One region of the Glaciecola sp. 2405UD65-10 genome, then DNA from elsewhere that is predicted to be linked to it. Evidence: predicted binding sites of a transcription regulator. Region 1 holds the regulator's gene; the other holds the start of a gene.
What was found. Region 1 encodes NrdR, which represses ribonucleotide reductase genes. Its sites were predicted from a motif close to AAACACNANATNTNGTGTTT; they were not measured.
Positions count from the first base shown of each region.

Region 2: the regulator NrdR is predicted to act here: its motif matches at 13,723-13,742, upstream of nrdA (class 1a ribonucleoside-diphosphate reductase subunit alpha).

Region 1 covers NZ_JBMEUF010000003.1:305,565-321,900, forward strand. The annotation lists gene radA (DNA repair protein RadA) at 1-890, shown strand, start outside; gene ettA (energy-dependent translational throttle protein EttA) at 962-2,626, opposite strand; gene lpxD (UDP-3-O-(3-hydroxymyristoyl)glucosamine N-acyltransferase) at 2,856-3,869, shown strand; gene glyA (serine hydroxymethyltransferase) at 4,024-5,280, shown strand; gene nrdR (transcriptional regulator NrdR) at 5,408-5,860, shown strand; gene ribD (bifunctional diaminohydroxyphosphoribosylaminopyrimidine deaminase/5-amino-6-(5-phosphoribosylamino)uracil reductase RibD) at 5,853-6,989, shown strand; gene ACOI22_RS16605 (riboflavin synthase) at 7,027-7,686, shown strand; gene ribBA (bifunctional 3,4-dihydroxy-2-butanone-4-phosphate synthase/GTP cyclohydrolase II) at 7,723-8,829, shown strand; gene ribE (6,7-dimethyl-8-ribityllumazine synthase) at 8,922-9,398, shown strand; gene nusB (transcription antitermination factor NusB) at 9,399-9,821, shown strand; gene thiL (thiamine-phosphate kinase) at 9,825-10,799, shown strand; gene ACOI22_RS16630 (phosphatidylglycerophosphatase A) at 10,830-11,312, shown strand; gene dxs (1-deoxy-D-xylulose-5-phosphate synthase) at 11,350-13,209, opposite strand; gene ACOI22_RS16640 (farnesyl diphosphate synthase) at 13,250-14,152, opposite strand; gene ACOI22_RS16645 (exodeoxyribonuclease VII small subunit) at 14,159-14,383, opposite strand; gene pomA (flagellar motor protein PomA) at 14,625-15,389, shown strand; gene ACOI22_RS16655 (flagellar motor protein MotB) at 15,389-16,312, shown strand.
Region 2 covers NZ_JBMEUF010000001.1:509,182-525,517, reverse strand. The annotation lists gene ACOI22_RS02360 (DNA translocase FtsK) at 1-182, opposite strand, end outside; gene lrp (leucine-responsive transcriptional regulator Lrp) at 345-830, opposite strand; gene ald (alanine dehydrogenase) at 954-2,084, shown strand; gene pyrF (orotidine-5'-phosphate decarboxylase) at 2,172-2,882, opposite strand; gene lapB (lipopolysaccharide assembly protein LapB) at 2,872-4,041, opposite strand; gene ACOI22_RS02335 (lipopolysaccharide assembly protein LapA domain-containing protein) at 4,042-4,305, opposite strand; gene ihfB (integration host factor subunit beta) at 4,342-4,626, opposite strand; gene rpsA (30S ribosomal protein S1) at 4,718-6,391, opposite strand; gene cmk ((d)CMP kinase) at 6,492-7,172, opposite strand; gene aroA (3-phosphoshikimate 1-carboxyvinyltransferase) at 7,340-8,629, opposite strand; gene serC (3-phosphoserine/phosphohydroxythreonine transaminase) at 8,629-9,711, opposite strand; gene gyrA (DNA topoisomerase (ATP-hydrolyzing) subunit A) at 9,791-12,439, opposite strand; gene ubiG (bifunctional 2-polyprenyl-6-hydroxyphenol methylase/3-demethylubiquinol 3-O-methyltransferase UbiG) at 12,771-13,481, shown strand; gene nrdA (class 1a ribonucleoside-diphosphate reductase subunit alpha) at 13,910-16,231, shown strand.

The DNA.
Region 1 (16,336 bases):
AACAGCTTCATACCCATCAAATCAAATTTGCGGTAATAGATTCCATTCAGGCAGTCGTTACCGACGCTGCGAACGGTAGCCCTGGTTCACCTTCGCAAGTAAAAACCGCGGCACAAGCGCTTACTCAGTACTGCAAGCAAAATGATGTGACCATGTTCATTATTGCGCACGTGAACAAAAATAATGAAATTGCTGGGCCGCAAACATTGGTTCATATTGTTGACGCCCTGCTGCATATTGATACTAACGATGGGCAAATCCGCACTTTACGAGCGAATAAAAACCGTTTCGGGGATATAGACACAGTGGGGATATTTCGCATGAGCGAACGCGGCATGTTGAGTGTAGATAATCCCAGCGAAATATTTTTATCGGGTTCATCTACCGCATCACCGGGGGCAACTATTACCTGTATTCGTAAGGGGAATAGAAACCTGCTTTTAGAAATTCAGTGTTTAACCACAGAAACCGAAGCAGAGTATCCTCAACGTGTATGCGTGGGTTTGAACATGAACCGTATCAAAATGCTCACAGGCGTGTTGCGTAAGCATACCAAAACAAAAATATACCATGATACTTTCTTCAATATTGTTGGCGGTTTAAAAATTGATGAGTCAGAAACCTGTATTGACTTAGCATTGGTTGCCTCGTTGCTAAGTTCACTAAACGAGTTTGTTATTCCAAGAAGCTCCTGCATTATGGGAGAGCTTAGCTTAAATGGCGATGTTCGCCCTATTGATAGCGGTGTTCCGCGTGTGAAAGAAGCGGCGCAACATGGTTTTACTGAAATTTATATCCCACATAGAAACTACCACAAAACAATGGAGGGCTTGGGCGCAACTATTATTCCCGTTAAAACCGTGCATGAATTAATAGAAAAAATAGCCTAGGACAGCATATATAGGTATAAAAAAAGGCGGTAGTTTTCACTACCGCCTTTTTTATTGATATGGGCTTAATGCTAGCCAATTTTTTTGTACTTTAAACGATGCGGTTCTACCACATCTTGTCCGTAGGTATCTTTCAACCATGCGGCATAATCAGTGTAGTTACCTTCGTAGAAATTAATTTTACCCTCATCTCTATAATCTAGAATATGAGTCGCCACGCGGTCAAGGAACCAACGGTCATGCGAAATAACTAATACGCAGCCAGGAAATTCTAAAATGGCATTTTCAAGTGCGCGCAAGGTTTCAACGTCTAGATCATTGGTTGGCTCATCGAGTAAAAGTGTATTACCACCTGACTTTAATAGTTTGGCTAAGTGCACTCGATTTCGCTCACCACCTGATAAGTCTTTTATGAACTTCTTCTGATCAGAGCCTTTAAAGTTAAAGCGGCTACAATAAGCGCGGCTGTTTATTTCAAAGTTGCCAATTTTAATAATGTCTTGGCCTTCAGAAAGCTCTTCAAATACTGTTTTAGTATCATCCATATGATCTCTAAATTGCTCAACACTCGCAATTTGAACGGTATCACCAATTACAATTTCACCTGAATCAGCTTGCTCTTTGCCGGTAAGCATTCTAAATAGGGTTGATTTACCCGCGCCGTTAGCGCCAATTATGCCTACAATTGCGCCTTTAGGAACCGTAAATGATAGGTCATCAATTAATAGCCTGTCACCATATGACTTTTTAAGATGCTGTACTTCAATTACTTTGTCACCTAAACGTTCTCCCGGCGGGATAAACAGCTCATTGGTTTCGTTACGTTTTTGGTAATCACCGGTATTGAGCTCTTCAAAGCGTGACATACGCGCTTTACTTTTCGCTTGGCGGCCTTTCGGATTGCTACGTACCCATTCAAGTTCTTGCTTGATTGACTTTTGGCGAGCGTTTTCAGCGCGTTCTTCTTGCTCTAATCGCGCATCTTTTTGTTCCAGCCATGACGAATAGTTACCTTCCCATGGAATACCTTCACCGCGGTCAAGTTCTAGTATCCATCCCGCTACGTTATCAAGGAAATATCTATCATGGGTAATAGCCACTACCGTGCCTTCGTAGTCATGCAAGAAGCGCTCAAGCCACGCCACCGATTCTGCATCTAGGTGGTTGGTAGGTTCATCTAGCAACAGCATTTCAGGTTTTTCAAGTAGCAGTTTACACAGTGCAACACGGCGCTGCTCACCACCTGACAGCTTAGTTACATCGGCATCCCAAGGCGGTAAGCGCAAAGCATTGGCAGCACGCTCAAGGACGTTATCAATGTTATGACCATCTTTAGATTGAATAATGGCTTCAAGTTCGCCTTGCTCTTTTGCTAAGGCGTCAAAGTCAGCATCTGGCTCGGCATACGCGGCGTATACTGCGTCAATACGTTTAAGCGCATCCATTACATCAGCTACTGCCAATTCAATATTGCCACGTACATCTTTTGTTTCGTCAAGCTTCGGTTCTTGCGGTAAGTAACCAATTTTTAAGTCAGTAAGGGGCCTTGCTTCACCTTCAATATCGGTATCAATGCCGGCCATAATTTTAAGTAAGGTTGATTTACCAGCTCCGTTTAAACCAAGTACGCCTATTTTTGCGCCAGGGAAAAAACTTAAGCTAATATTTTTAAGAATGTGTCGGTTCGGTGGAACAATTTTGCCCACTCTATGCATACTGTATACGTATTGAGCCATGCGAATGTAAGTACCTATTTTATTGACGTGATATTGAGAGCGCTCGTGCAGTGATCTTATTGGTTTTCCTGCATTTAAGCGCTGTTCATAATGACCTTAACCTTTCGGTGTAGTCAAATGCTAAGGGCAGTATTGTAGTCTAGATTACTCGCTTAAGTAAGTGAAAAAAAATGTGTTACCATTAGCGCATAAACAGTCTTTAAATTTACATTTTATATAGGAATGCAATATGTCGATGATGACATTAGCTCAAATTGCTAATCACATTGGTGGCACCGTTAAAGGTGACGAAACTACACAAATAGCTGAAATGGCAAATTTGCTAACAGCACAAGCGCATCAAATGTCGTTTTTATCAAATAGTAAATATGCAAAAGATCTTGCCAATACCAAAGCCGGTGGCGTTATTTTAGGTGCTAAAGATGCCGAAGCTTACCAAGGCAACGCAATTATAGTTGAAAACCCTTATGTAGGCTTTGCGAAGGCCGCACAATTACTTGATAACACGCCTGTGCAAGCTAGCGATATTTCAAGCAGCGCCACAATACATTCAAGCGCTACACTTGGCGCCAATGTGAGTGTAGGACACGGAGCCGTAATTGCGCAAAACGCACAAATAGGCAATGACTGTGTTATTGGTCCTAATTGCTTTGTAGGTGAGGGCGCTATTTTAGGTGATGGCGTTAACTTGCGCGCAAATGTGTGCATATACCATAGAGTGGAGTTAGGTAATCGCGTTTCTATTCATAGTGGCACCGTAATAGGAAGTGACGGCTTCGGGTATGCTAATGACAAAGGCCAGTGGGTAAAAATACCTCAAACAGGTACCGTAACGGTGGGCGACGATACAGAATTTGGTGCCAATTGCACCATAGATAGAGGCGCTTTAGACAACACCATTATTGGTAAAAACGTGATTATTGACAACTTAGTGCATATTGCGCATAACGTAGAAGTGGGTGACCACTCTTGTATATGTGGTGCCACGGGTATTGCCGGCAGTACAACTATTGGCAAATATGTGGTTATTGCTGGAAGCTGCGCTATAAATGGGCACATTGATATTGCCGATAAAGTACAAATTACCGGCAACTCTATGGTAACGAAATCTATTAAAGAAGCCGGTGTGTATTCATCGGGAATGCCTGCTTTACCTAGCAAAGAGTGGCAGAAAAATACGGTTTATAGCCGCCAACTATCAAAAATGATAGAAAGAATTAAACGTTTAGAGCAAGCAAAGTAAACACCGCGCATAAAGAAATTCAGCAAGTTTACACAATGGCTATTAGTTATTCAGAATAGCCACTATACAAAGTGAATAAAAACGCTACAATATCGGCGTTTTTATACCCTTATTTTTGATTCGCTACACACTTTAGCGCCCATAGGAGCCTTTTATGTTTTCACGCAATATGAATATCGCCGATTTTGATCCTGAGTTGTTCTCAGCTATGGAGGCAGAGAAGCAGCGTCAAGAACATCACATTGAATTAATTGCATCTGAAAACTACTGCAGCCCTCGCGTATTAGAAGCGCAAGGCTCTCAGTTAACTAATAAATATGCAGAAGGCTACCCAGGTAAACGTTATTACGGTGGTTGTGAACATGTAGATGTAGCCGAGCAATTAGCTATTGACCGCGCAAAAGAATTGTTTGATTGTGATTACGCAAACGTACAACCACATGCCGGTTCACAAGCCAATACAGCCGTGTTTATGGCCTTAATTGAGGCTAACGATACCGTATTAGGTATGAGCTTAGCTGATGGCGGCCACTTAACTCACGGCTCTCATGTTAACTTTTCAGGTAAAACATACAACGCAGTTCAGTATGGATTACACCCTGAAACGGGTGTAATTGACTACGACAACGTTGAAGCTTTAGCTCTTGAGCATAAGCCAAAACTTATTATTGGTGGTTTCTCAGCTTATTCGGGCATTGTTGACTGGGCTCGTTTTAGACAAATTGCTGATAAAGTAGGCGCGTACTTGTTGGTTGATATGGCTCACGTTGCTGGTTTAGTCGCGGCGGGTATATACCCAAGCCCGCTTCCTCATGCTCATGTGGTAACCACTACTACTCATAAAACGCTTGGCGGCCCTCGTGGTGGATTGATTTTATCAGCGTGTGGCGATGAGACTATTTATAAAAAATTAAATAGTTCAGTATTCCCAGGTAATCAGGGCGGCCCTTTGTGCCACGTGATTGCGGCTAAAGCGGTTGCATTTAAAGAGGCCTTAGCGCCTGAGTTTAAAACGTATCAAGAACAAGTGTTAAAAAATGCCAAGGCAATGTGCTCAGTACTGCAAGATCGTGGTTATACTGTAGTGTCAAATGGTACAGAAAATCACTTGTTCTTATTGGACTTAATCAATAAAGAAATTACAGGTAAAGATGCCGATGCAGCCCTAGGTCGTGCTAACATAACGGTTAATAAAAATTCAGTACCTAATGACCCTCGCTCTCCATTTGTAACAAGTGGTCTTAGAATAGGAACACCTGCAATAACACGCAGAGGGTTTAATGAAGCTGAAGCATCGCAGGTAGCAAACTGGATTTGTGATGTGCTTGACAACATTAACGATGAAAGCGTGATAGAGCGCGTGCGCAAAGAAGTTGTTACTTTATGTGAACAGTTCCCTGTATATGGCTAATACAGAGATTCAAGATTAAAAATAAAGCCGGAGTAATCCGGCTTTGTTGTTTTTTAATACCACGGGAAGCGTTTTGTAAAAGCGTGTTTTTACCCCGTGAGCGCTAAAATACTAGGAGTAATGTGCCATGTTTTGTCCATTTTGTAGTGCCCAAGAAACCAAAGTGATTGATTCTAGATTGGTGGCTGGCGGTGAGCAAATTAGGCGCAGACGCCAATGTTTAGAGTGCACTGAAAGATTCACTACCTTTGAAGTGGCTGAGTTGGTGATGCCTAAAGTAATTAAGCGTGACTTAACTCGCGAGCCTTTCAACGAAGATAAACTTGCCGCTGGCCTGCAGCGCGCAATAGAAAAACGCCCAGTAAGCACCGAATCAGTACATCAAACCATTGCTAAAATTAAATCTGAGCTTCGTGCAACGGGTGAACGCGAAGTGAGCAGCGAGTTTATTGGTGAATTAATTATGAAATCACTGAAAAAACTCGACAAAGTCGCCTACGTGCGTTTTGCTTCTGTTTATCGCTCATTTGAAGACGTCAAAGAGTTTGGCGAAGAAATAGCTCGTTTATCAGATGACTAATTTATTTACCCCTTTTGACGCACAAATGATGGCATTGGCTTTTCGCTTAGCGCAAAAGGGTACTTATTCCACAACACCCAACCCTCACGTTGGCTGCGTAATTGTAGGCGAAAATAAGCAAGTAGTAGGCGAAGGTTTTCATGTTAAAGCAGGGCAAGCCCATGCCGAGGTTAACGCTTTACAGCAAGCTGGCACATTGGCAAAAGATGCTTGTGCTTACGTAACACTTGAGCCGTGTGCGCATACCAACAGAACAGGGCCATGTGCAAAAGCGCTGGTGAATGCGGGAGTAAAGCGTGTTGTTATTGCTTGCACCGATCCTAATCCTAAAGTGGCTGGCAAAGGCATCGCAATACTTGAACAGGCGGGTATTTTAGTTCAATCAGGTTTAATGGAAGAGCAAGGGAAAAAGCTTAACGAACACTTTTTTCATAGAATGCATAACAATAAGCCCTTCGTAACTGTAAAACTTGCCGCTAGCATAGACGGTAAAACCGCATTAGAAAACGGCGAAAGCAAATGGATTACAAGCCCGCAAGCAAGGCGTGATGTTCAGGCTCAGCGCGCCAGTTCATGTGCTATTTTATCAGGTGCTGATACCGTTATTGCTGATAACCCCCAACTTAATGTAAGAGTAAATGAACTAGAAAGCGCCATTGCTGAGCAATTTCTATGGCGAGAGCAACAACCCTTGCGTGTTATTATTGATAGCCAAAATCGCCTTAACGCTAAGGCCTATAAATTGTTTAACGACGCCCACCCAAGCTTAGTTTATAATCTTGCGCATAATGAAAATTTAAATCATGCGCAAGTTACGCAAAAACAGTTGCCAAGTATAAAGGGCGGCAGTAGAGAATTTGTTGATTTACATGCGCTTATGTCATCCTTAGGCGAATTACAAATTAATAGGCTATGGGTAGAAGGCGGGGCGAGTTTGAGCGGTGCCTTGTTAGATCATAACTTGGTAGATGAATTGATAATTTATCAAGCGCCTGTTTTACTAGGTAAGCAAGGTAGGCACTTGACTAATTTTACGTCACCACAAGTTTTGTCAAACGCTCGTAAAGGCAAAATTACTGACCTTACAAAAGTAGGGCCTGACATACGCACCACCATTCGTTTTAATTGAAGACAATAAATTACGCTGAAGAGGTTATTACACAAACATGTTCACAGGTATTATAGAATCAGTAGGAACCATTTCGAGCTTAACTGACTTAGGTGACAACTATCGGCTAGTTGTTAACGTGGGTAAGCTAGATATGGCTGATGTGCATTTGGGTGATAGCATTGCAACTAACGGTGTTTGTTTAACCGTGGTTGACATGGGGCAAGATTATTACGCGGCAGACGTATCTTCCGAAACAATAAAGCACACCGCCTTTGCCGATTACCGAACTAATACACAAGTCAATTTAGAAAAAGCCATGCGCGCTGATAGTCGCTTTGGTGGCCATATTGTGAGTGGGCATGTAGATGGCGTGGGTGCAGTTGAAAGAATCAATAAACACACAAACTATATTGAAGTTTGGGTTAAAGCGCCTAGCGAAATTGCAAAGTACATAGCGCATAAAGGCTCAATAACGGTTGATGGCGTAAGCTTAACCGTAAACGAGGTAGACGGTGCATCATTCATGCTATGGCTAATTCCCCATACACTGCAAGAAACCGTATTTGGCACTTACACGGCAGGCTCAAAGGTTAATTTAGAAGTTGATGTAATTGCGCGTTACTTAGAGCGCTTATTGCAAGGTGATAAAGCCGCTGAGCCTACCAAGAAAGATATTAGTATGGAATTTTTAGCGCAGCACGGCTATTTAAAATAATAATCAATAATTACGAACAACAATAACGGATAAGCAATGGCATTAAATACAACGGCAGAAATATTAGAAGACATTAAATTGGGCAAAATGGTCATTTTAATGGATGACGAAGACCGTGAAAATGAAGGCGATTTGATCATGGCGGCCGAGCACGTAACGCCCGAAGCCATTAACTTTATGGTTACCCATGCACGCGGTTTAGTTTGTTTGCCTATGACGCAAGCGCGTTGTGAAACCTTAAAGCTACCCCTTATGGTAGATAATAATGGCGCACAGTTTTCAACTAATTTTACGGTTTCTATTGAGGCGGCAGAAGGTGTGACCACCGGTATTTCAGCTGCCGACAGAGCAAAAACAGTGCTAGCTGCAGTAGCAAAAGATGCGACCAGTGAATCTATTGTTCAACCCGGCCATATTTTCCCATTAATTGCAAAAGAGGGAGGGGTACTAAATCGTGCGGGCCATACTGAAGCCGGTGTTGATTTAGCCAGATTAGCAGGTTGCGAGCCAGCCGGTGTGATTGTCGAAATACTTAATCCTGATGGTAGCATGGCAAGACGCCCTGAACTTGAAGAGTTCGCTAAGCAACATGACTTAAAAATTGGCACTATTGCTGATTTGATTGAGTATCGTAATTTAAATGAAACTACGATCGAAAAAGTGGCAAGATGTAAATTGCCTACCGTGCACGGCGAGTTCACCTTAACCACTTATAAAGATGTGATTGATGAACAAATACACTTTGTTTTGCAAAAAGGTGAAATTAGTGAACTTGAGCCGACCTTGGTGAGAGTGCATTTGCAAAACTCTTTAAGTGATCTCTTAGGCTCTACACGTGCTATTAATAGGTCTATGTCTTTAGACAGCGCTATGCAACGTATTGCGAAAGAAAATGGCGTTATTGTTGTATTAGGTAAAAAAGAAGATCTTGAATCACAAGTCAAACAATTTGAAGCGGAAGACAACAACAGCATTGCTAAAGGCAAAGTGTGGGAAGGTTCATCGCGTACTGTAGGTGTGGGAAGTCAAATACTCGCTAGTTTGGGTATTAAGAAAATGCGTTTATTAAGTAAGCCCGTTAAATATTCTGCTTTGTCAGGTTTTGGTCTTGAAGTTGTAGAATATATACACGACGAAAAATAAATTTAACTTGTTGAACATTTGTACTAAAAAGTACACTAAAGGGCGTTGGCTTGTGCTACAATTCGCGCCGATTTTTATAGGAGCACATATAAATGCACATTATTGAAGGTAACATTCGCGCAACAGGTAAGAAATTTGCTGTTATTGTTTCTCGTTTCAACAGCTTTGTTGTAGAAAGTTTGCTTGACGGCGCTTTGGATACTTTAGAGCGTCACGGTGAAGTTAACACTGACGACATCACTGTAATTCGCGTACCCGGTGCTTATGAGTTGCCAATTGTAGCTAAAAAAGCGGCTGCTAGTGGTAAATTTGATGGCATCATTGCATTAGGTGCTGTAATTCGTGGCGGTACACCTCACTTTGATTTCGTAGCGGGTGAGTGTAACAAAGGCCTTGCTCAAGTCTCTTTAGATGCAACGCTTCCTGTATCATTTGGTGTTATAACGACTGACTCTATTGAACAAGCTATTGAGCGTTCTGGTACTAAAGCCGGAAACAAAGGTTCAGAAGCTGCGTTAGGTGCACTTGAAATGGTTAACGTATTAGCGGCTATTGACGAGGCGCTATAAGTGAAACCAGCTCATAGAAAGCAAGCCCGCGTGCTTGCGTTACAAGCTTTGTATGCATGGTCAATGAGTGGTAATGATATGTCTCAAGTTGAGTTGAGCATAGTTACCACTAACGACATGAGCAAAGTCGATATGGAATATTTTCAAGCCATTTTGCAAGGCGCTAGCGCTGATGTTAAAGCCCTAGATAAAGCGTATAAGCCTTATTTAGGAAGGTTGCCGGAAGAAATGGATCCTATCGAAAAAGCTATTATGCGTTTAGCTACTGTTGAATTAACACTTCGTATGGATACACCATACAAGGTGGTAATAAACGAAGCAATTGAGCTAGCGAAATCATTTGGTGCCGAAGATAGCCATAAATTTATTAATGGCGCGCTTGATAAAGCTGTAAAAACACTTCGTAAAGACGAAAGAAGCTAAGTTTTGAATGAATTCAATTTAATTCAGCGCTACTTTGCGTCGTCAAATATTGCCCGAAAAGACGTGATTATTGGCATTGGAGACGACGCAGCTATTACCCAAGTGCCTGAAAACCAACTGCTAGCAACCACAACTGATACCCTAGTAGAAGGCGTGCATTTCCTTGCTGGCACAAAAGCAAGTGATATTGCGCACAAGGCTATTTCTGTAAACTTGAGTGATTTGGCGGCTATGGGCGCTGAACCAAGTTGGATAAGTTTGTCTTTGTCGCTGCCTGAGGCTAATGAAACATGGCTGCAACAATTCTCTGATAAGTTAATTGAATTAAGTGATTATTATTCGGTTCAATTAATAGGTGGAGACACTGTTAAAGGGCCTTTATCAATTACCATTACCGCACAAGGCATAGTGCCACCACAGAGTATATTAACGCGCTCAGGTGCGAATGCTGGTGATTGGATATTTGTAACCGGTTGTTTAGGTGATGCTGGAGCTGGCCTTGATATTTTACTTGGCAAGCTTGAAGTTAGCGATAGCGCGGCGCGCGAGTATTTGGTGAATAGACATTCATGCCCAAGCGCTAGAGTACTTGCTGGAACTACTTTGCGAAGATTGGCGACCTCATGTATCGATATTTCTGATGGCTTGTTGCAAGATTTGCAGCACGTTATGCGAGCATCGAGTACAGGAGCAATCATCCATTTAGAAAAATTGCCTATTTCTGAACAATTGGGTACTAACGTAACTGATTTAAAACAAGCGTTAGCGTATGCCACAACCGCCGGTGATGATTACGAATTATTGTTTACCGTATCAGAAGAGCATCGTACAAGTGTACTAACGGCCCTAGATAATTACGGTATTGACTACGCCAATATAGGCATGATGACCGGCGCAGTGGGTAAAGTTGACCTTCGTTTAGATGATAAACCATACGAGCTTGAAGTAAGTAATGCCGCAGGCTACCTGCATTTCTAATTGACCCCTTAAATTTAATAATGCAGAGCAATGGACAAAATTTTACGCGCAAAAGTTAATCTACGGAATCCTTATCACTTTTTAGGCTTTGGTTTCGGTTCAGGTTTAATTCCCTTTATGCCAGGCACTATGGGCTCTATTGCTGCTATTCCGCTTATACTAGCAATGAGTTATCTTCCTATATCTCTATTTATTATTGTGACACTCATTGCCGCTATTATTGGCATTAGAATTTGCGAGCAAGTGAGCGCAGATTTAGACGTACATGACCATGGCGCAATAGTCTGGGATGAAATAGCCGGTATGATGATAGTGTTTATTGCTATCCCTTTAAGCTGGCATAGCGTGCTACTTGGATTTGTGTTGTTTCGTTTCTTTGATATTTTAAAGCCGTGGCCCATTAGCTTTATTGATAAAAACATACACGGCGGCTGGGGCATCATGTTAGATGACTTAGTGGCAGGCGTAATGGCACTGGCATGCCTTCATGGCATCTACTGGCTTTTACCTTAAAAACACTTAAGCAAGCCTTTTAAGGGCTCAAAAGCCCTTAAAAGAAGTCTTTAACTGCCTTTACTATTCCTTTAGCATCAATACCTAATTCGCTATACATTTCTTGCTGAGTACCTTGCATAACAAATTCATCGGGTAAACCTAAGTTAAGTACGTGAGCTAACACTTTATTTTCTTGTAAACATTGCATCACCGCATGCCCAGCCCCACCAATAATAGCACCGTCTTCAAGAGTAACTAGTAATTCGTGCTGTTTAGCTGCGTCTAACACAGCTTCGGCATCAAGTGGTTTTATAAAGCGCATATCTATTAAACTTGCATTGAGTTTATTTGCGGCTTCAATAGCTTCAGGTAGTAGGGCACCAAAGTTTAAAATAGCCACTTTCTCACCGTTTCTTAAACTGCGGCTTTTACCTATTTCTAAGGCTTGCATAGGTTTTGTTGCATCAACGGCCATGCCTGAGCCACGCGGGTATCGCACTGCTGCTGGTTTATTAGCTATATGCCCTGTGTACAACATATTGCGGCATTCGGCTTCATCGCCAGGCGCCATAATAATCATGTTAGGGATGCAGCGTAAAAAGCTTATGTCAAACGCACCTTGATGCGTAGGGCCATCGGCACCAACAATACCTGCTCGGTCTATTGCGAACAATACCGGTAATTCTTGTAAGGCCACATCGTGAATCAGTTGATCGTATCCACGCTGTAGGAAGGTTGAATAAATTGCCACAATGGCATTTTTATTCTCTCGCGCTAAGCCACCCGCTAGGGTAACAGCATGCTGTTCCGCTATGGCTACATCTATGTATTGTTCAGGAAATTCTTGTGAAAATTTAACCATACCAGAGCCTTCACGCATGGCTGGCGTTATGGCTATTAGGTCGCTGTCTTTAGCGGCCATGTCACATAACCACTGGCCAAATATGGCTGAATATGTAGGTGCGCTGGGCTTAGCCGTAGGTAATTTTTCTGTGGTGTGATCAAATTTAGGGACAGCATGCCATTTTATAGGGTCTTGCTCAGCCTGTTGGTAGCCTTTTCCTTTTTTCGTGACCACATGCAATATTTTAGGTCCGCTCATGTTGCGCATGTTACTTAGCGTATCTACTAAGCCATTTACGTCGTGCCCATCAATTGGACCAATGTAATTAAAGCCGAGTTCTTCAAAGATAGTACCAGGCACAACCATGCCTTTGATGTGCTCTTCTGCTTTACTAGCAAATTCTTTAATAGGCGGTACGCTTGATAAAATTTTCTTACCGCCGTCGCGGATAGAATTAAAGAAATTGCCGGTAAGTAAACGCGCTAAATGGCTGTTTAATGCGCCCACGTTTTCAGAAATAGACATTTCATTGTCATTTAACACAACTAATAAATCTTTGTTTAAATCGCCACCGTGGTTTAAGGCCTCAAAGGCTAAACCGGCCGTCATTGCGCCATCGCCTATTACGGCAACCACTTTTCGGCCTTTGTCTTCTTTTTCAGCCGCAATAGCCATACCTAAGGCAGCGCTTATTGACGTTGATGAATGCCCTACAGCAAAGGTGTCATATTCGCTTTCAGGAGGCCAAGGGAAGGGATGAAGCCCTCCTTTTTGCCTAATGGTGGTCATCTTATCGCGCCGACCTGTTAAAATTTTATGCGGGTAAGCTTGGTGGCCCACGTCCCATAGTAAGCGGTCAAAAGGGGTGTTGTACACGTAATGTAAAGCAACTGTTAGTTCTACTGTACCCAAACCTGAGGCAAAATGTCCGCTGCTTTGGCTTACGCAATTAAGTAGGAACTGGCGTAATTCATCGGCCGTGTTTTTGAGCTTCGATTTAGGTTGCTGGCGCAAATCGCTAGGTAAATTAGCTAAGGCCAAATGCGGATAATGTGTTAAATCAAGACTCATGTGTATAGTGTTCTTCTACTGTAATTGTGCGACAACGAAATTAATATTTTCTAGCAACTAAATATTCAGAAAACTGAATTAAGTTTTGTGTATTGTAAGGCAAAGTTGCTAAAGCTTGTAGTGCTAGTTCATGTTGTTCATGTAAAGCTAGCTGCGCGCCCTCTAATCCTAGTAACGAAACGAAGGTTGATTTATTGGCGTCTTGGTCTGAACCTTGCGGTTTACCTAGTGTTGTTGTGTCAGAGGTAACGTCAAGAATATCATCTTGAATTTGAAACGCTAAGCCAATATGTTTTGCATACTTTAACAAAAGTTGCACATTATGTGGGCTAATGTCCTTACAAAGGATGCATGGCAATTGTACACAAGCACTCAACAAAGCACCTGTTTTTAAACTGTGTAAATTCCGCAAGGCTTCAATGGGTATTTGCATATTGGTTGCTGCAAGGTCAATGCTCTGCCCACCTACCATGCCAGCGGCGCCAGCAGCTTTTGTAAGATGACGTATTAATTCAATGCGTTGTGAATCTGCAAATTGACTTAGCGGGGCATTCGCTATTACTTCAAAAGCCATGCACTGCAGGGCATCGCCGGCTAATATAGCGGTGGCTTCATTAAATTGAATATGGCACGTAGGCTTACCTCTGCGCAGGTCATCGTCGTCCATGGCGGGTAAATCATCGTGCACCAATGAATATGCGTGAATACACTCTATGGCTAAGGCAACCTGATTAAGGTCACTTTGGGGGATTTTCAACATTTGCCCTACAATATTAACTAGCAAAGGGCGCATTCTTTTGCCGCCATTGAGCAAGGCGTATTCAATGGCCTTGGCTAATTCAATTTCTGCAGGTTCATAATTACTTAAATAATCAGAAAAATCTAAGCTGAGTTGGGCTTTAGTTTGCGTTAATAATGTTTCTAAGGGCGCAGGTAATGACATAATTGATTATTCAGATAAAGGCTGTAAGCTTTCTTGACCGTTGTTTTGCGTTAACACTTGGACTTTTTGCTCAGCATCTTTTAGTAGTTTTTGCGTGTGCCTAGCAAGCGATACACCGCGTTCAAATTGTTTAAGCGAGGCATCTAAAGGAATTTCTCCACGCTCCATTTCAATTACAATAGTGTCTAACTCAGCCATTGCTTGTTCAAATGACATTTCTTCTATTTTCATACCATATTTTCCACATAAAAACGTTGGTGCTAAGCACGGGTTTGCACCTTAAACCACAGGCCTTATAAATTCAATTATTCGGTGAATAAAATCGCTAATTTACATAAAGAAGTTTGTAAATTGGTCGTTAATACCTACACAGGTAAATTATATCCTTTATTTAAGTTACGGCGCCTGATTTTCGCATTAAGTATTAAATCACCATGCGACCGACCTTTTAATTTGTGAGTAGGAGTGAAAAGTGGATTTAGCAACCATTATTGGGTTCATTGCGGCAATGGGCTTCGTGGTTATGGCCATGGTCATGGGCGGCGACATCACCATATTCTTCAACGTTCCCTCTGTACTGATTGTATTTGGTGGATCAATCTTCGTGGTACTTATGCAATATCCCATGTCACAATTTTTAACCGCCGGTAAAGTCTGCGGTAAAGCGTTTTCATTTAAACTACAAACTCCTGAAGAGCTAATTGAAAAAATTGTTGAAATGGCAGATGCCGCTAGAAAGGGCGGTTTCCTAGCACTAGAAGAAGCAGAAATTGACAATTCCTTTATGCAAAAAGGGGTTGATATGTTAGTAGATGGGCACGATGTTGAAGTGGTTCGTGCCACCATGGGCAAAGATATTACCAATACCACTGAGCGCCATGAATCAGGAGCTGAAATATACAAAGCTATGGGGGATTGTGCCCCAGCAATGGGAATGATAGGTACGCTAATTGGTTTGGTTGCGATGTTATCAAACATGGATGACCCTAAATCGATTGGTCCTGCAATGGCGGTAGCGTTGTTGACTACACTTTATGGAGCTATGCTAGCTAACTTATTTTGCTTGCCTGTATCGTTTAAATTAAATGTAAGAGCGCAAGAAGAGAAACTCAATCAGAGCCTAATACTTGACGGTATTCTAGGCATTGCCGATGGGCAGAATCCGCGCGTTATTGAAGGTGTGCTTAAAGGTTATATCGCCGAAGGTAAGCGGGGCACTAGCGAGGAAGCTGAATAATGGATGACGAATGTCCTAAATGTCCCCCCGAAGGTCTGCCCGCATGGATGGGGACTTTCGCTGATTTGATGTCATTGTTGATGTGCTTTTTCGTATTGCTTTTGTCGTTTTCTGAAATGGATGTAAGAAAGTTTAAGCAAATAGCAGGCTCTATGAAGTTTGCATTTGGTGTACAAAACAAAGTTGAGTTAAAAGACATTCCTAAAGGTACCAGTGTAGTTGCCCTAGAATTTAGACCAGGCAAGCCTGATCCTACCCCTATTGAAACCGTACAGCAGGTCACACAAGATATCACCAAACCTATGCTTAATTTCCAAGAGGGTGAGTCGGAGAATGCAGGCGGTACACAAAAGCAAAAAGGTACGTTTAGAGGCGGGCAATCACCGCAAACCGCGAAACAAACTGCTGCGGCCGCAAGTGCGGCGGCCAATAAAGAGCAAGTAGAAAAAAATAGGAAGAAAGTAGAAGACCTACTACAAAAAGAAATTAAAGATGGCGCAGTAGATGTAGAAAACTTAGGCCAACAAATTATTATCCGAATTCGTGAGAACGGTTCTTTTTCAGCGGGCTCAGCTTTCTTGCAACCTCAGTTTGTGCCTGTTATTCGTAAATTAGGCGTGCTGCTAAATGATATGCCCGGGAAGGTAGAAATTACCGGCCACAGTGACAACGTTCAAGTATCAAATGAACTGTATCGTTCTAATTGGGATTTATCAGCGCAACGTGCAGTAGCCGTGGCAGAAGAATTAAGGCGAGCGCCTGGTTTTGATGAACGCAGAATGAGAGTGATAGGTAAGGCTGCGACTCAGCCCATGACAGAGGAAGATACCGCCAGGGCAAGAGCACAAAATCGACGCGTAGAAATAGCGATTGTTCAAGGTGAAGCGAAAATATCTAATCCAATTTCTGTATTAGAAGACTAAGCCCACTGAGGAGCGCCGTAGCCG
Region 2 (16,336 bases), on a different contig from region 1:
TCAGCAAAATAAGCGCCTACTGGCCCCATAATATTTTGCACATTAGATTCTAAACCTGCTTGGCTCCAGCCAGGATCGCTAGGATGAAAGTAAGATAAGGCAACGAGCAAGAAAAAGGCAAAAGCACATGAAATAATCATGCCTACTTCCATAAGCCTTTGAACGCCTGATAGTCTGGTCATAATAATAATTTATTCTTTATTTTTGTTTAAGGTAAATAGCGCAATACGCAGAGGTTTCGTTTTAATTCTTTTACCCTCTGGTTATTAACCCTCAATAATTAACTCGTAGATTAACATAATGTTAGGTCTTAAACAGCACTATATAAGGGGCATTTTTGGTGATTATTTTAAGTTAATTTTAATACTATTAGTATGTTTAACTTCTTCCATCACAACATAGGTCCTTGATTCGCTTACACCAGGCAAACGAAGTAATGTATCACCTAAAAACTTTCTATAGCTCGACATATCGGCTACGCGAGTTTTTAATAGAAAATCAAAATTGCCTGAAACTAAATGGCACTCTTGAATATCTTCGTGCTCTTGCACTGCCGCAGAAAATTCTGCAAATATATCTACAGATGTTTTCGTTAATGTAATTTCAACAAAAACAAGCATTGCCGCCCCTAGCAAGTTTGGATTAAGCCTTGCTTGGTAATTTACAATGTAACCTTGCGACTCTAAACGCCTTACCCTTTCTAAACAAGGGCTTGGACTTAAGCCCACTACCTTAGATAATTCCACATTCGATATCTTACCGTTCTTTTGAAGCTCTATTAGAATGCGTCGGTCAATCTTATCAATGTGATTTGGTGTTTTTACTAACAAAACTTTATGCCGTCATAATTATACTTTTCGTTATTATATTCTAAAATTTTAAAAACTTCGAAATTTTTATTCTTACACTTTGCATTACAATAATGGTTTATTAATCAAACAAAGAGCAAAGCAATGATCGTTGGCGTTCCTAAAGAAATAAAAAATCATGAATATCGCGTTGGCTTAACACCCGCCGCTGTAAAAGAGTTTGTTGCGAATGGTCATAAAGTGATTATTCAAACAAATGCTGGTACCGAAATTGGTTTTACTGATGAGCTTTATGAACAAGCAGGCGCAGCTATTATTAATAGCGCTGAAGAAATATTCGCCACTGCAGACATGATTATAAAAGTAAAAGAGCCACAACCAAACGAATGTAAAATGTTGCGTGAAGGCCAAATTTTATATACCTACCTACACTTAGCACCAGACCCAACGCAAACCGAATTGTTAGTGGCATCTAAAGCTACCTGTATTGCATATGAAACGGTAACTGACAACCGTGGCGCACTACCATTACTTGCACCAATGAGTGAGGTAGCGGGCAGAATGGCGGTGCAAGCTGGTGCCCATTATTTAGAAAAAGCACACGGTGGTAGTGGTACTTTATTAGGTGGCGTACCGGGCGTTGCTGCAGGTAAAGTGTTAATTATTGGTGGCGGTGTAGTAGGTGTAAACGCGGCAAAAATGGCTGTGGGCTTAGGCGCTGATGTAACATTGCTTGACCGCTCGCTTCCACGCCTACGTGAACTTGATGATATTTTCAATTCACAAATTAAAACCGTGTATTCAACCGAAGACGCCATTGAGCATTATTCATCAAGAGCTGACTTAGTAGTTGGTGCGGTACTTATTCCAGGAGCAGCTGCCCCTAAATTACTCAATAAAACACATATTAAAAACATGAAACCTGGTTCAGTGTTGGTGGATGTAGCTATTGATCAAGGCGGCTGTTTTGAAACGTCAAAAGCCACTACGCACCAAGACCCAGTTTATGTTATTGATGATGTTGTTCATTACTGCGTTGCAAATATGCCAGGCGGTGTAGCACGGACATCAACAATGGCGCTTAACAATGCTACATTACCTTTTGGTTTAGCCTTAGCAAACAAAGGTGCTAAACAAGCTATGTTAGATGACCCACATTTATTAAATGGATTAAATGTACATAAAGGTTTTGTAACTTATAAAGCAGTAGTAGATGCACTAGGTGAAACATTAGACTTAGCATATTGTGACGCTAAAACCGCGCTAAATAAGTAGCTTTATATACTTAATTGATACGAAAAAGGCACGGTATCTAGTACAAACTGGATACCGTGCCTTTTTGTTTTAACTCGCTTTTTCTAGTTACAGAATAGAAACGTTAATTTTGTTTAACACGTCTAGCGGAGATTCAGCTTTAGTAATTGGCCGCCCTATTACTAGATAATCTACGCCAGATTGCATTGCTTCAGTGGGTGTCATTATTCGCTTTTGATCATCAACGCTGCTACCTTCTGGACGAATACCCGGCGTCACTAAACAAAACTCTGGATTGAGTTGTTGACGTAACATTAAGGCTTCTTGCGCAGAACATACCACGCCATCAGCTCCCGCATCTTGTGCTAACAAGGCCAAACGCGACACTTTATGGCTAATGTTTGTCACTTCATACACATCGCTAAATTGCTGTTCATCCATACTAGTAAGCACAGTAACCGCCGTTAAAATAGGAGATTTACTTGCTGAAAGTGCTGCGTCCTTAGCTGCACTCATCATTTGTGCGCCGCCACTAGCGTGAACGTTTACCATCCAAACTCCCAGTTTACTTGCTGCTTTTACCGCTTTAGCAACCGTGTTAGGAATGTCATGAAATTTAAGGTCTAGAAATACGTCATAACCCTCATCGACTAAATAGCGAACCCAATCAGGGCCAAACAAAGTAAACATTTCCTTGCCAACTTTTAAGCGACATTGCTTGGGAGAAATCTTTGATACAAATGATTTTGCAAGTGCTAGTTCATCAAAATCTAGCGCTACGATTACAGGGGAAGTTTTAGAATTTTGACTACTCACCATCTAATCCTTTTATAGGTTTAATAACTGACCATTTTTTGCATGAAGGGCAAAGCCAGTACAACTGACGTCCCGAAAATCCGCAGCTCTGACAACGATATTTTGGGCGCTGTGCTATTTGCTTATCAATAAGCTCGTGCAAGTGTTCAATACTTTGTTGCGTTCGTTCGTCGTTAAGCAATTGTTGATATAACGACAACAAAGACTTAAAGCCTCGCATGGTTGGGTGCTGTTTTAACTGCATCAGCAAGGTCTCAACCGCTGGCTCAATATCACCTTTTCTCGCAATAATATTTACTTTTGCAATGTACGATGACGCACACTTCTGCCAATATGGTTCAAGAATTTTTTCAAGTTGCTGCCAATTATCAGACTTACCGGCACTAATTTCCAACAAAGGGATGGCTTCACTTAACCAATCTAAATCTCGCTTTGGAATTTCGGTTAAGTAATCAATAGCTTGGCTGTAGTTTTCTTGTTTAACGGCAAGTTTGCCTAATTCAAGCCAAGCCCTAACTTGCTTGCCCTCAACCATTACAGCTTTCTTGAGCGTATTTTGCGCCTCTTCTAACTTGCCATCAGATACTAAATCTACGGCTTGCTCACAATAAAAGTGAGATAGCAACAAATATAAATGCTCATCATTTGGGGTGACTTTAAGACTTCTACTGGCTAGATCTACCGCTTTATTCCACTCTTTCGTAACTTGATAAATACTAAAAAGCTTTTGCTGAGCAATAGAAAAGTGTTTGTCGTTTTCTAACAACTGAATGAACACGCCTTCAGCTCGCTCTAAAAATCCTGCTAATAAGTAATCGGTACCAAGCTCAACTAAGGCTAATGCTTCTTGGCGTTTACTTATTTCGTCACGGCTGATCAGGTTTTGATGAACTCTTATAGCGCGATCTAATTCACCGCGGTGTCTAAAAAAGTTCCCCATCGCAATATGCGTTTCTATAGTGTCATTGTTTACACTAATCATTTTTATAAGGGTATCAACAGCTTTGTCAGGTTGATCTGACAATAAGAAGTTTAAGCCTTTGTAATAATGAGTAGATAAAATGGAGGATTGTTTACGCTGAGCACTGCGTAAACTATTGCGTCCCATTACCCAACCGTAAGCGGCAGCAACAGGAAGCAATAAAAAAAGTAGTTCTAGCATCTACGACGACTTTTCAACAGATAATTTGTCTAAACGTTTCTTTAAACTGGCAAAACGCACTTTTAAAGATAAATATTTGGTTAAAATTGTTGATACACCAATGAAAAAACCAACAAATAAGCAAACTACCATAAAAGTAGATATGCGCATGTCAACTTGGGCAATCAAATAATTAATAGTGACCACATCAGCATTTCTGGAGCCAACAACAATCGCTGTTAGCAACATGAATATTACCAAGATGACCAGGACAATTCCTTTCATACTAATCCTACTACTTGTTCAAATTTTTAGAATTGCTTATAAGTCTACTCTATCGCGCAATTCTTTGCCTGCTTTAAAGTGAGGAACATGTTTGCCTGTAAGCTCAACTTTATCGCCGGTTTTAGGGTTGCGGCCAACTCTAGGGGCACGGTAATGCAATGAGAAGCTACCAAAACCACGTATCTCTATTCTGTCGCCACGCTGGAGTGTTTGAGCCATTTGCTCGAGTAATTCTTTTACTGAATTTTCTAAATCACGGCCTTGTAATTCGCCGGTCTTAAGTGCTAAACGTTCAATAAGTTCTGATTTGGTCACGTGTATCTCCAATATTAGTATAGGTACAATGTATTGGGTAACCGAGTGTGAAAGGTGTAAGAAGGAGCGGCTAGATTAGCCGCTCCGAATAGAGCAATTACTCGCCTTTTGCAGCTTTAAATGCTTCTGCCATTGCGTTAGCAAAGCCAGCATCTTCAGTCTGGTTATTCACTTTATCAAGCGCTTCTTTCTCATCTGCTTGATCTTTAGCTTTCACTGACAAATTAATTACGCGATTCTTACGGTCAACACCAGTGTATTTTGCGTCAATAGTTTCGCCTACTTTCACAACTTCACTTGCGTCTTCAACTCTTTCACGAGCTAAGTCACCAATGCGGATATAACCTTCAACTTCTTCAGCTAGTTGTACAGTTACACCTTTAGCATCGGCCTCGATTACAGTTCCATTAACAATAGCACCTTTCTTGTTATCTGTCAGATACTTATTGAACGGATCTTCTTCGATTTGTTTAACACCTAAAGAAATACGCTCGCGCTCAGGGTCAACTTGTAGTACTACTGCACTAATTTCATCGCCTTTCTTATATTCGCGAACTGCTTCTTCACCTTGTTTCTGCCATGAAATGTCAGATAAGTGAACAAGTCCATCGATGCCGCCGTCTAGGCCGATAAAGATACCGAAGTCAGTGATTGACTTGATCTTACCTGATACCTTGTCGCCTTTCTCGTAAGACTTAGCAAACGTTTCCCAAGGGTTGTCGATGCACTGTTTAAGGCCTAAAGAAATACGACGACGTTCTTCGTCTATTTCAAGAACCATAACGTTTACAACGTCACCTAGGTTAACAACTTTAGATGGGTGAATGTTTTTGTTAGTCCAGTCCATTTCTGAAACGTGAACCAAACCTTCAACGCCGTCTTCAATTTCAACAAAACAACCGTAATCAGTAAGGTTAGTAACTGCACCGCTAAGCTTAGCGCCTTCTGGGTAACGGTTAGCAATTTCTTGCCATGGATCGCTGCCCATTTGCTTCATACCTAATGATACGCGAGACTTATCTTTGTCGAACTTAAGAACTTTAACGTTGATTTCATCACCAACATTTACGATTTCACTTGGGTGCTTAACACGCTTCCAAGCCATATCTGTGATGTGAAGTAGACCGTCAACACCGCCTAAATCTACGAATGCTCCGTAGTCAGTTAGGTTCTTAACGATACCTTTAACTTCATCACCTTCTTCCAAGTTAGCTAACAATTGATCGCGCTCAGCACTGCTTTCCGCTTCAATTACAGCACGACGAGAAACAACAACGTTGTTGCGTTTAGCGTCTAACTTGATTACTTTAAACTCTAGCTCTTTGCCTTCTAGGTGGTTTGTTTCACGTACTGGACGTACGTCAACTAATGAACCAGGTAAGAATGCGCGAACTGTGTTAACTTCAACCGTAAAGCCGCCTTTAACTTTACCGTTAATAACACCTTTAATAGTTTCTTTCTCGTCGTATGCTTTTTCAAGCTCAACCCAAGCTTCGTGGCGCTTAGCTTTTTCACGAGATAGAATAGTTTCACCGAAACCGTCTTCAACTGCGTCTAGAGCAACATCTACTGTGTCGCCAACTGCGATTTCAAGTGACCCATCAAGCGCTTTAAACTGCTCAACAGGGATAGCACTCTCTGATTTTAGTCCAGCATCTACAAGTACGATGTCTTTATCGATTGATACTACAGTACCTTTTACAATAGCGCCGGGACGCGTTTCTAATTGCTGGAGGCTTTCTTCAAAAAGTTGTGCAAAATTTTCAGTCATATTTAAATTCTAAGTTAATCCGACCATTCGATCCAGAACGACGGGGTTATTAAAAAATACCAAATTCATCCTAAACTCGGTTTTCAATTGCAAGTTCTTGCTACTCACCAAACAATTTTGAATCTATAAATTGTTTTGCTTTTTCAAAAACTTGCGCTATATTCATGGCAGAAGAATCAATTATTAATGCATCATCTGCTGCAAGAAGAGGTGACGTACTTCTGTTCAAATCTCGTTCATCTCTTGCTTGTATATCCGCCAAAAGGCGCGATAGTCTAACATCTTGACCCATAGCTTTCAACTGTTCATAACGCCTTTGCGCCCTAACCTCTGCGCTAGCGCTCAAAAATATTTTAGCTACGGCATCTGGGAAAACAACCGTTCCCATATCTCTTCCGTCGGCAATTAATCCAGGTGGTTGAGAAAACGCACGTTGACGACGCAACAGCGCCTCACGTACAAGCGGTATTGCAGCTACTTTTGAAGCTGCACTTCCCACTTCTTCGGTGCGAATATCATCAGTAACATCCTCACCTTCTAAAATAATACGATGGCCATTATTTGTTACATCAAACGTAACATCTAAGCCTGTGGCTAATGGTGTTAGGCCATCTATATCATCAAGTTCCATTCCATGGTGTAATGCGGCTACCGCTAGTACACGATATATTGCACCGCTATCAAGGAAATGCCATTGATATGAATCAGCTAACATGCTGCTCAAAGTGCCTTTCCCAGCCCCGCTAGGACCGTCAACGGTGACTATATGCGTTGTTTGCATAAATATTTCCTGTTACTCAAAATCGCGGCGATTATACGCCCCTCAATAAATAGTGCAACGCCACAGCACCTAAACTGGCTTTCAATTAGTATTTATAAGCAAATGGGCAATAAAAAAGCTCCATGACTGCGTCAATGGAGCTTTTAAAATCTAAAATAAAGTACAGTTTATGCTTTTTGGCACACTCTATTAAATTCATCAAAATAGTTAGGAAAAGTTTTAGCTGTGCACTTAGGGTCGTTAATCGTTATCCCGCAGTTGTCATCTAAGGCAACAAGCGAAAAGCACATAGCAATTCGATGGTCGTTATAAGTATCAATTTCTGCGTGCTTAATTACATCAGGCGGCGTAATTTGTATAAAATCTTCGCCCTCTATAACCTCTGCTCCTACTTTGCGTAATTCAGTGGCCATTGCAAATAAACGGTCGGTTTCTTTAACTCGCCAATTATAAATATTAGATATACGTGTAGTACCTTTAGCGAACAAAGCCACGGTACCTATAGTCATTGCCGCATCAGGGATATGATTCATATCCATATTAACTGCATGCAATTCATTGGCTGTAACACTAATACTATCAGCTTCCCAGTTTACCTTCGCTCCCATTTTTTCAAGAACGTCAGCAAATGCAATATCACCTTGAATACTGCTTTTACCAATACCCGTTACTTTAATAGTGCCACCCTTAACCGCAGCCGCCGCTAAAAAATAAGATGCCGATGAAGCGTCACCCTCCACAAGAAAGTGCTCAGGTGCCGTGTAAAACTGCTCACCGTCTATTATAAATTCAGCGTATTCGTTGTTTTGCACATTAACACCAAATTTAGCCATGCTATCTAAGGTAATATCAATGTAAGGCTTAGAAACTAAGGTGCCTTTAATTTTAATACGAATAGGCCTTTGCAACAAAGGTGCAGCCATTAGAAGCGCAGTTAAAAATTGACTAGACACGCTACCATCAATTTCAAATTCGCTGGTGGTAATTTCAGCCGGCTTAATTGCTAAAGGGGGATAACCCGCCTGTTTTAAATACGTAATGTTAGCGCCAGCATTTATTAGTTCATCAGCTAAGTCACCAATTGGCCTTTCTTCCATGCGGGGTTCACCCGTAAGCTCTAGGTCTACGTCTGAAAATGCTAGTGCGGCGCAAAGGGGGCGCATCGCAGTACCCGCATTACCTAAAAACAGACTTAGTGGTTCGCTAGACGAAAATTTACCACCAACGCCAGTTACCACACATTCTGTATTGTTATTACTCAGTTCATACTTTACGCCTAATTGCTTCAAAGCAACCAACATGTGTTTTATGTCGTCACTGTCAAGTAAGTTAGTAAGGCGTGTTTGCCCTTTGCTTAAGGCTGCAAGCAGTAAGGCTCTATTTGATAAACTCTTACTTCCTGGCAAATTTACCTGTCCCGAAACTTCTTTTACTGGGGATAGAGTTAGTTGTTCCATTAGCCTTTCGTCCTTTCAAATTCGCGCATAAACTCAGTAAGTGCCACAACGCCATCTAAAGGCATTGCGTTATATATACTTGCTCTCATGCCGCCAACATCACGATGCCCTTTTAGCGCTTTCAAGCCAGCTTTATCAGCGGCACTTAAAAACGCGTCATTTAAGCTGGTATCAGCTAAGTGAAAACCAACGTTCATTCTTGAACGATATTGCGGCGCAACATGATTGGTATAAAGAGAGCTTGAATCAATACAGTCGTAAAGGGTTAATGATTTCTTTGCATTCATAGCTTCAATATTTTGAATGCCTCCTTGCTCAAGCAACCACTCAAAAACTAAACCCGCTAAATACCATGAGAAGGTAGGTGGTGTATTGTACATGCTATCTTTTTTAGCTTGTAGCGCATAATCATATATGGCAGGGGTATCAGCGCGGCTGTATGACAATAAGTCATCTCTAACAATAACTACCGCTAATCCTGAAGGACCAATATTTTTTTGTGCACCAGCATACACAATACCGTAATCGGCAATATTAATTTGTTTTGACAATATATTTGATGACATATCAGCAACTAGCGGAACATCACCTGTTTTGGGTACCCAGCTAATTTCAATACCATCTACCGTTTCATTAGGGCAGTAATGAAAATAAGCGGCATTTGGATCCACTGACCACATGCTTGGATCTGAAACAAAAATATTGCCATCTTTTTCATAGTTGCTCGCTACTACATCACTACGCATGTATTTAGAAGCTTCAGCTACAGCCCCTTTAGACCACTGCCCTGACACTAAATGCTGGGCGAAGTCACCGCGTTTGGCAAGATTTAAGGGCACTGCGAAAAATTGTGCGCGTCCACCACCTTGCAAAAACAGCACTTTATAATTATCAGGTACTGAAAGTAACTGCCTAAGATCAGCTTCGGCTTTATCAGCAACAGCAATAAAAGGTTTACCTCTGTGGCTAACTTCCATTACCGAAGTGCCCTGCCCATTCCAGTCAAGTAATTCTGCTTGGGCTTTTTTTAATACTGCCTGGGGCAATGCTGCTGGCCCCGCGCTAAAGTTATATATACTCATTGAGATTTCCTACGTAAAAAAAGGCAGCGGTATAAATACCTTAGCTGCCCTTTTCAAAGTTTCACATTGTTAACCAAATTTAAGCTTCTGTGTCAGGCGCTTGGTCACTTTCTTGTGAATCCGACGGTTTGTCGCCAGATGAATCTACTGTAGTTTCTGATGTTTCTTGATCAAGTTCAGCTTCTTCGAGCTCTTCTGCTTCAATTACTTCATCAATTTTCTGGAGCCCTACTACATGCTCACCCTCAACTGTTCTAATTAAACGAACACCTTGAGTATTTCGACCCACACACGATACTTCAGAAACGCGCGTTCTTACTAATGTGCCTTGGTCGCTAATTAGCATCATTTCATTGCTTTCATCAACTTGAACAGCGCCAACTACTGAGCCGTTACGTTCAGAAACCTTGATTGAAACAACACCTTTCGTTGCACGGCTCTTAGCTGGGTATTCAGAAACTGGTGTACGTTTACCATAGCCATTTTCTGTAGCGGTAAGTATGTCACCATCGCTTGACGGTACAATCAAAGATACAACACGTTCGTCTTCACCAATTCTAATACCGCGAACACCTGAAGCTGTTCTGCCCATTGCTCTTACTTGTTCTTCAGAGAAACGCACTACTTTACCAGCATCTGAGAAGAGCATAATTTCGCTGCTTCCGTCAGTTAAATCTACGCCAATAAGTTCGTCACCGTCATTTAGGTTTACAGCAATAATACCGTTAGCTCGTGGACGTGAATATAAAGTCAATTCAGTTTTCTTAACTGTTCCGTTTGCCGTTGCCATAAATACAAATTTACCTGCTTCAAACTCTTGAATCGGCAGTATTGCAGTAATACGTTCGTTTTCTTCTAATGGAAGAATATTAACAATAGGACGGCCACGCGCATTTCGGCTAGCTAATGGCAGTTGATACACTTTCAACCAATATAAGCGCCCACGCGTTGAGAAGCATAAAATGTGATCGTGAGTATTAGCAACCAGTAATCGTTCAATGAAATCTTCATCTTTCATCTTCGTTGCTGACTTACCTTTACCACCACGACGCTGCGCTTCGTAATCTGACAGTTTTTGATACTTAACGTAACCTTCACGTGAAAGTGTAACAACAACTTCTTCGCGCTCAATTAGGTCTTCAATATCAATGTCGTGGCTAGCTGCGGTTATTTCAGTACGGCGTTCATCACCAAATTCGTCTCTAACTTTGACTAATTCTTCTGTAATTACTTCCATTAAACGTACAGAGCTGCCTAAAATTTCTAAAAGTTCCGCAATTACGTCAATCAAATCACGGTATTCAGCAAGAATTTTATCATGCTCTAAGCCGGTTAACTTGTTCAAACGTAAATCTAGAATAGCTTGCGCTTGCTCGTCGGTTAAATAGTACAAACCATCGCGAATACCGTATTCGTCAGCTAACCAATCAGGACGCGCCGCATCGTCACCTGCTCTTTCAAGCATTTGCGATACATCACCTAAATCCCAACCACTTGCTACTAATGCCATTTTAGCATCAGCAGGGCTTTTAGAAGCTTTAATTAGTTCAATGATCGGGTCAATATTAACAAGGGCTATAGCTAAGCCTTCTAATATATGAGCTCGGTCACGGGCTTTTTTAAGCTCGTATACGGTACGACGAGTTACTACTTCACGGCGATGTAAAACAAACGCTTCAAGTACTTCTTTTAAGTTAAATACTTTAGGCTGTGTTTTATCTAAGGCAACCATATTGATGCCGAACACAGTTTGTAACTGGGTCAAGGAGTATAAGTGGTTTAATAATACTTCAGCAGATTCATTACGCTTAACTTCAATAACAATACGCATGCCATCTTTATCAGACTCGTCGCGTAAAGCAGAAACACCTTCAACCTTCTTCTCTTTAACTAGCTCAGCAATTTTTTCAATTAAGCGAGCTTTATTAACTTGGTATGGAATTTCATGAACAATAATAGTTTCTTTACCATTATCTTCTGTTTCTATTTCAGCTTTCGCACGTAAATAGATTTTACCTCGGCCCGTTTTATAAGCGTTGATAATGCCTTGGCGACCACTAATAATCGCTGCCGTTGGGAAATCTGGACCTGGAATATATTCGATTAAGTCTTCAATCGACATATCAGGGTTTTCAATTAATGCGATAGTACCGTTAATAACTTCATTTAAGTTGTGTGGCGGTATATTTGTTGCCATACCAACAGCAATACCTGACGAGCCATTTACTAATAGGTTAGGTACTTTAGTTGGCAGCACTTCTGGAATGTGCTCTTGGCCATCATAGTTAGGTACAAAGTTAACGGTTTCTTTGTCTAAGTCAGCCAGTAATTCATGCGCAATTTTTGCCATACGTATTTCGGTATAACGCATTGCTGCGGCTGAGTCTCCATCTACTGAACCAAAGTTACCTTGGCCGTCAACTAACATGTAGCGAAGTGAGAAAGGCTGAGCCATACGAACAATGGTATCGTAAACCGCTGAGTCACCATGTGGGTGATACTTACCGATTACGTCACCAACAACCCTTGCGGATTTTTTATAAGGCTTATTGAAATCGTTTTTAAGTTCATTCATTGCAAATAATACGCGGCGATGAACAGGTTTCAAACCGTCTCTTACATCAGGTAAGGCACGCCCTACAATTACACTCATAGCGTAATCAAGGTAAGAATTTTTTAATTCTTCTTCAATGTTAATGGGAGAAATTTCGTTGGCATTATCAGACATAAACCAAATGTTCCTTTTATTCTATCGATGCTTTTTCTGACGCTATTCATTATATAAATGAACGTTAGTCTTACTGAACCGATAACTTTGTTATTATTAACGTTTATTAGCATAATACTAACACTAGTTTGATAAAAACAGTAGCGTATTCGTGCGTGTAAAAGAGCTAAAATGCAGCCTAATTGTTACTTAACACCCTAGACTGTTTAAAATTCACACTATTGCGAAACTAAAAGTATGTAATATTAGAAAAAATTAAAACGCGTGAATAAACTGAGGTATTATTAATATCTATACTTTCGCAATAGTAGCCCGTCTTAAGGAATATATAATGAGCAACGTTGATGCCTCTGAACTTTCAAAATTTGAACAACTCGCGAGTTCTTGGTGGGACAAAGAAGGTGAATTCAAATCATTACATGATATAAATCCTTTACGTGTTGATTTAATTGAGGAGGCTGTTGGCGGCCTTTTTAATAAAACGGTAATTGATGTAGGTTGTGGTGGTGGTATTTTATCAGAAGCATTAGTAAATAAAGGTGCGAATGTAACTGGTCTTGATATGGTTGACGCCTCTTTAGAGGTCGCTAAATTACATACCTTAGAGTCCAAAGTTGATGTGAATTATGTTTTATCAACGGCTGAAGACTGGGCTAATAAGCATGCACAATCCTATGATGTAGTGTGCTGCTTGGAAATGCTAGAACATGTGCCAGATCCAAAATCTGTTATTCAAGCCTGTGCTGAACTTGTTAAACCGGGCGGTTTTGTTATTTTTTCAACGCTTAATAGAAACATAAAGTCATACTTAATGGCGATAATGGCGGCGGAGTACATTTTAGGCATGGTGCCTAAAGGCACGCATGATCATAGTAAATTTATAAAGCCAGCTGAATTAATTAAGATGATTGAGACAAGCAATTTATGCCCTCAATTTATAACTGGCCTGCATTTTAATCCAATATCTCAAGCTTATTATATTGACAACAAAAACGTAGATGTGAATTACTTTGTCGTTTGCCAACTGCCGCTTAACGCATAAGTTTCACTTGCTTTTTAAAATTAATACAAAGTCTGATTTTATTTTCATCGCTTATGCTAATTACTGATAATGATTAAATTTTTAGTATAAAAAAATATAGACCAAATTAAGCTATTTTTTCAGCAAAAATACTTTACGAAATATCTTGCATATATACGATCGCATTTCTAATTACTATTTATGGGTTAGTTCATACTAACCCATAAATTAGCTGTCAATTTTTTGACACCGCATTTCTAAAAAACACTACATATAGTGATTGCAATACAAGCCAAGACACACTATCTTGTGCCTAACCACATGAGTCAAAATCTTGGAATACTTTATTCTAAAGAATGATTTGTGCTGCACTCCGCTAAAATGACTAATAAAACATGTCGCAGTATTCACTGTAGGCGTGTAACAAGAGCTAAAAGAGCATATTTAATATGAATAACAACCTGCTAGTGACTAAAAGAGATGGTTCTCAAGAACCAATCGATTTAGAAAAAATCCACAAAGTAGTCACTTGGGCTGCACAAGGTCTAGACGACGTTTCTGTATCTCAAGTTGAAATCAAAGCCCAAATACAATTTTATAACGGTATTCGTACCGAAGAAATCCATGAAACTATGATTAAATCAGCGGCTGATTTAATCACTACGGAAACCCCTGATTATCAGTATTTGGCTGCTCGCCTAGCGATATTCCATCTTCGTAAAAAAGCGTATGGCCAATTTGAGCCACCTAAACTATATGAGCAAGTGAAAAGTATGGTTGAGCAAGGCAAATATGATGAACATTTGCTTAATGATTATACCGAAGAAGAGTTTGCACTTATGGATGGTTTTATAGACCATTCAAGAGACATGAACTTTAGTTACGCTGCTGTAAAGCAATTGGAAGGAAAGTATCTTGTTCAAAACAGAGTAAGTGGCGCTATTTACGAAAGTGCGCAATTTTTATATGTATTGGTAGCGGCTTGCTTGTTCGCGAAGTATGAAAAAGATGTGCGCTTAGATTACGTTAAACGTTTCTACGATGCCGCATCAACGTTCAAGCTATCATTACCAACGCCAATTATGGCAGGTGTTCGCACCCCTACTCGCCAATTTAGTTCATGCGTACTTATTGAAACCGGCGATAGCCTTGATTCAATCAACGCAACTGCTAGCGCGATTGTTAAATATGTAAGCCAACGTGCGGGTATTGGCATCAACGCTGGGCGAATTAGAGCATTAGGCAGCCCTATCCGAGGTGGTGAAGCTTTCCACACAGGCTGTATTCCTTTTTATAAGTACTTCCAAACTGCCGTTAAAAGCTGTTCACAAGGCGGTGTGCGCGGTGGCGCGGCAACCTTGTTTTATCCTTTATGGCATATGGAAATTGAAAACCTACTTGTGCTTAAAAACAACCGCGGCGTTGAAGAAAACCGCGTTCGTCATTTAGATTATGGTGTTCAATGTAACAAGTTAATGTACTCACGCATGATTAAAGATGACTACATAACGCTTTTCAGTCCATCTGATACACCAGGCTTGTACGATGCTTTCTTCGCCGATCAAGATGAGTTTGAGCGCCTGTACGTAAAATACGAAAATGACACCAGTATTCGCAAAAAGCGTGTTAAAGCCATTGAACTGTTTGGTCAATTTATGCAAGAACGCGCAAACACTGGCCGTATCTATTTACAAAATGTTGACCACTGCAATACGCATAGCCCATTTGATCCTAAAGTGGCACCTGTGCGCCAAAGCAACCTGTGTTTAGAAATAGCGCTACCGACTAAACCTCTACAACACGTAAATGACCCTGACGGCGAAATTGCGCTTTGTACTCTTTCGGCATTTAACTTAGGTGCAATAGAAAGTTTAGATGATTTAGAAGAATTGGCTGAACTGTCAGTTAGAGCCTTAGATTCATTATTAGATTACCAAGATTACCCTGTTCCAGCTGCTTATAACGCTACTATGGGTAGACGTACCTTAGGAATAGGCGTAATTAATTTCGCGTATTACTTAGCTAAGAACGGCGTTAAATACTCAGACGGCAGTGCTAACCCGCTTATTCACCGAACTTTTGAAGCGGTTCAGTACTACTTAATGCGTGCGTCAAACAACTTGGCGAAAGAAAAAGGTGCATGTCCTAAGTTTAATGAAACTACCTATTCTCAAGGCATTATGCCCATTGATAGCTACAAAAAAGATCTCGATAAAATTTGTAACGAACCGCTTCAATATGACTGGGATGCATTACGCGAAGACGTTGTAAAATATGGATTACGCAACAGTACTTTATCGGCTCTAATGCCTTCTGAAACTTCTTCTCAAATTTCTAATGCAACCAATGGTATTGAACCGCCACGTGGTCACATTAGTATAAAAGCGAGTAAGGATGGCGTATTGAAACAGGTTGTACCTGAATACAAGCGTCTTAAAGACCAATACGAGTTGCTTTGGGATTTACCATCTAACGATGGGTATTTACAGTTGGTTGCTATAATGCAGAAATTTATAGACCAAACCATTTCAGCAAATACCAGTTATGATCCAGGGAAATACGAAGGTAACAAGGTACCTATGAAGGTGTTGTTAAAAGACTTGTTAACCACCTACAAATTAGGCATTAAGACTTTGTATTACCATAACACTCGTGACGGTGCGTCTGATAAATCTGATGCTGAATTAGCAATAGATAAAGCAAATTCAAACGCACAAGAAGTCATTATTGAAGAAGATGATGATTGCGCTGGCGGAGCCTGTAAAATATAGGGTACACCTAAATCGCGTATTGTTGGTTTTTAGTTTGAATTAGCAATACGCAACCCTTACTGTTCTGTATTAAAATGATAATAATAAATTTCTAGCTTAACTTTA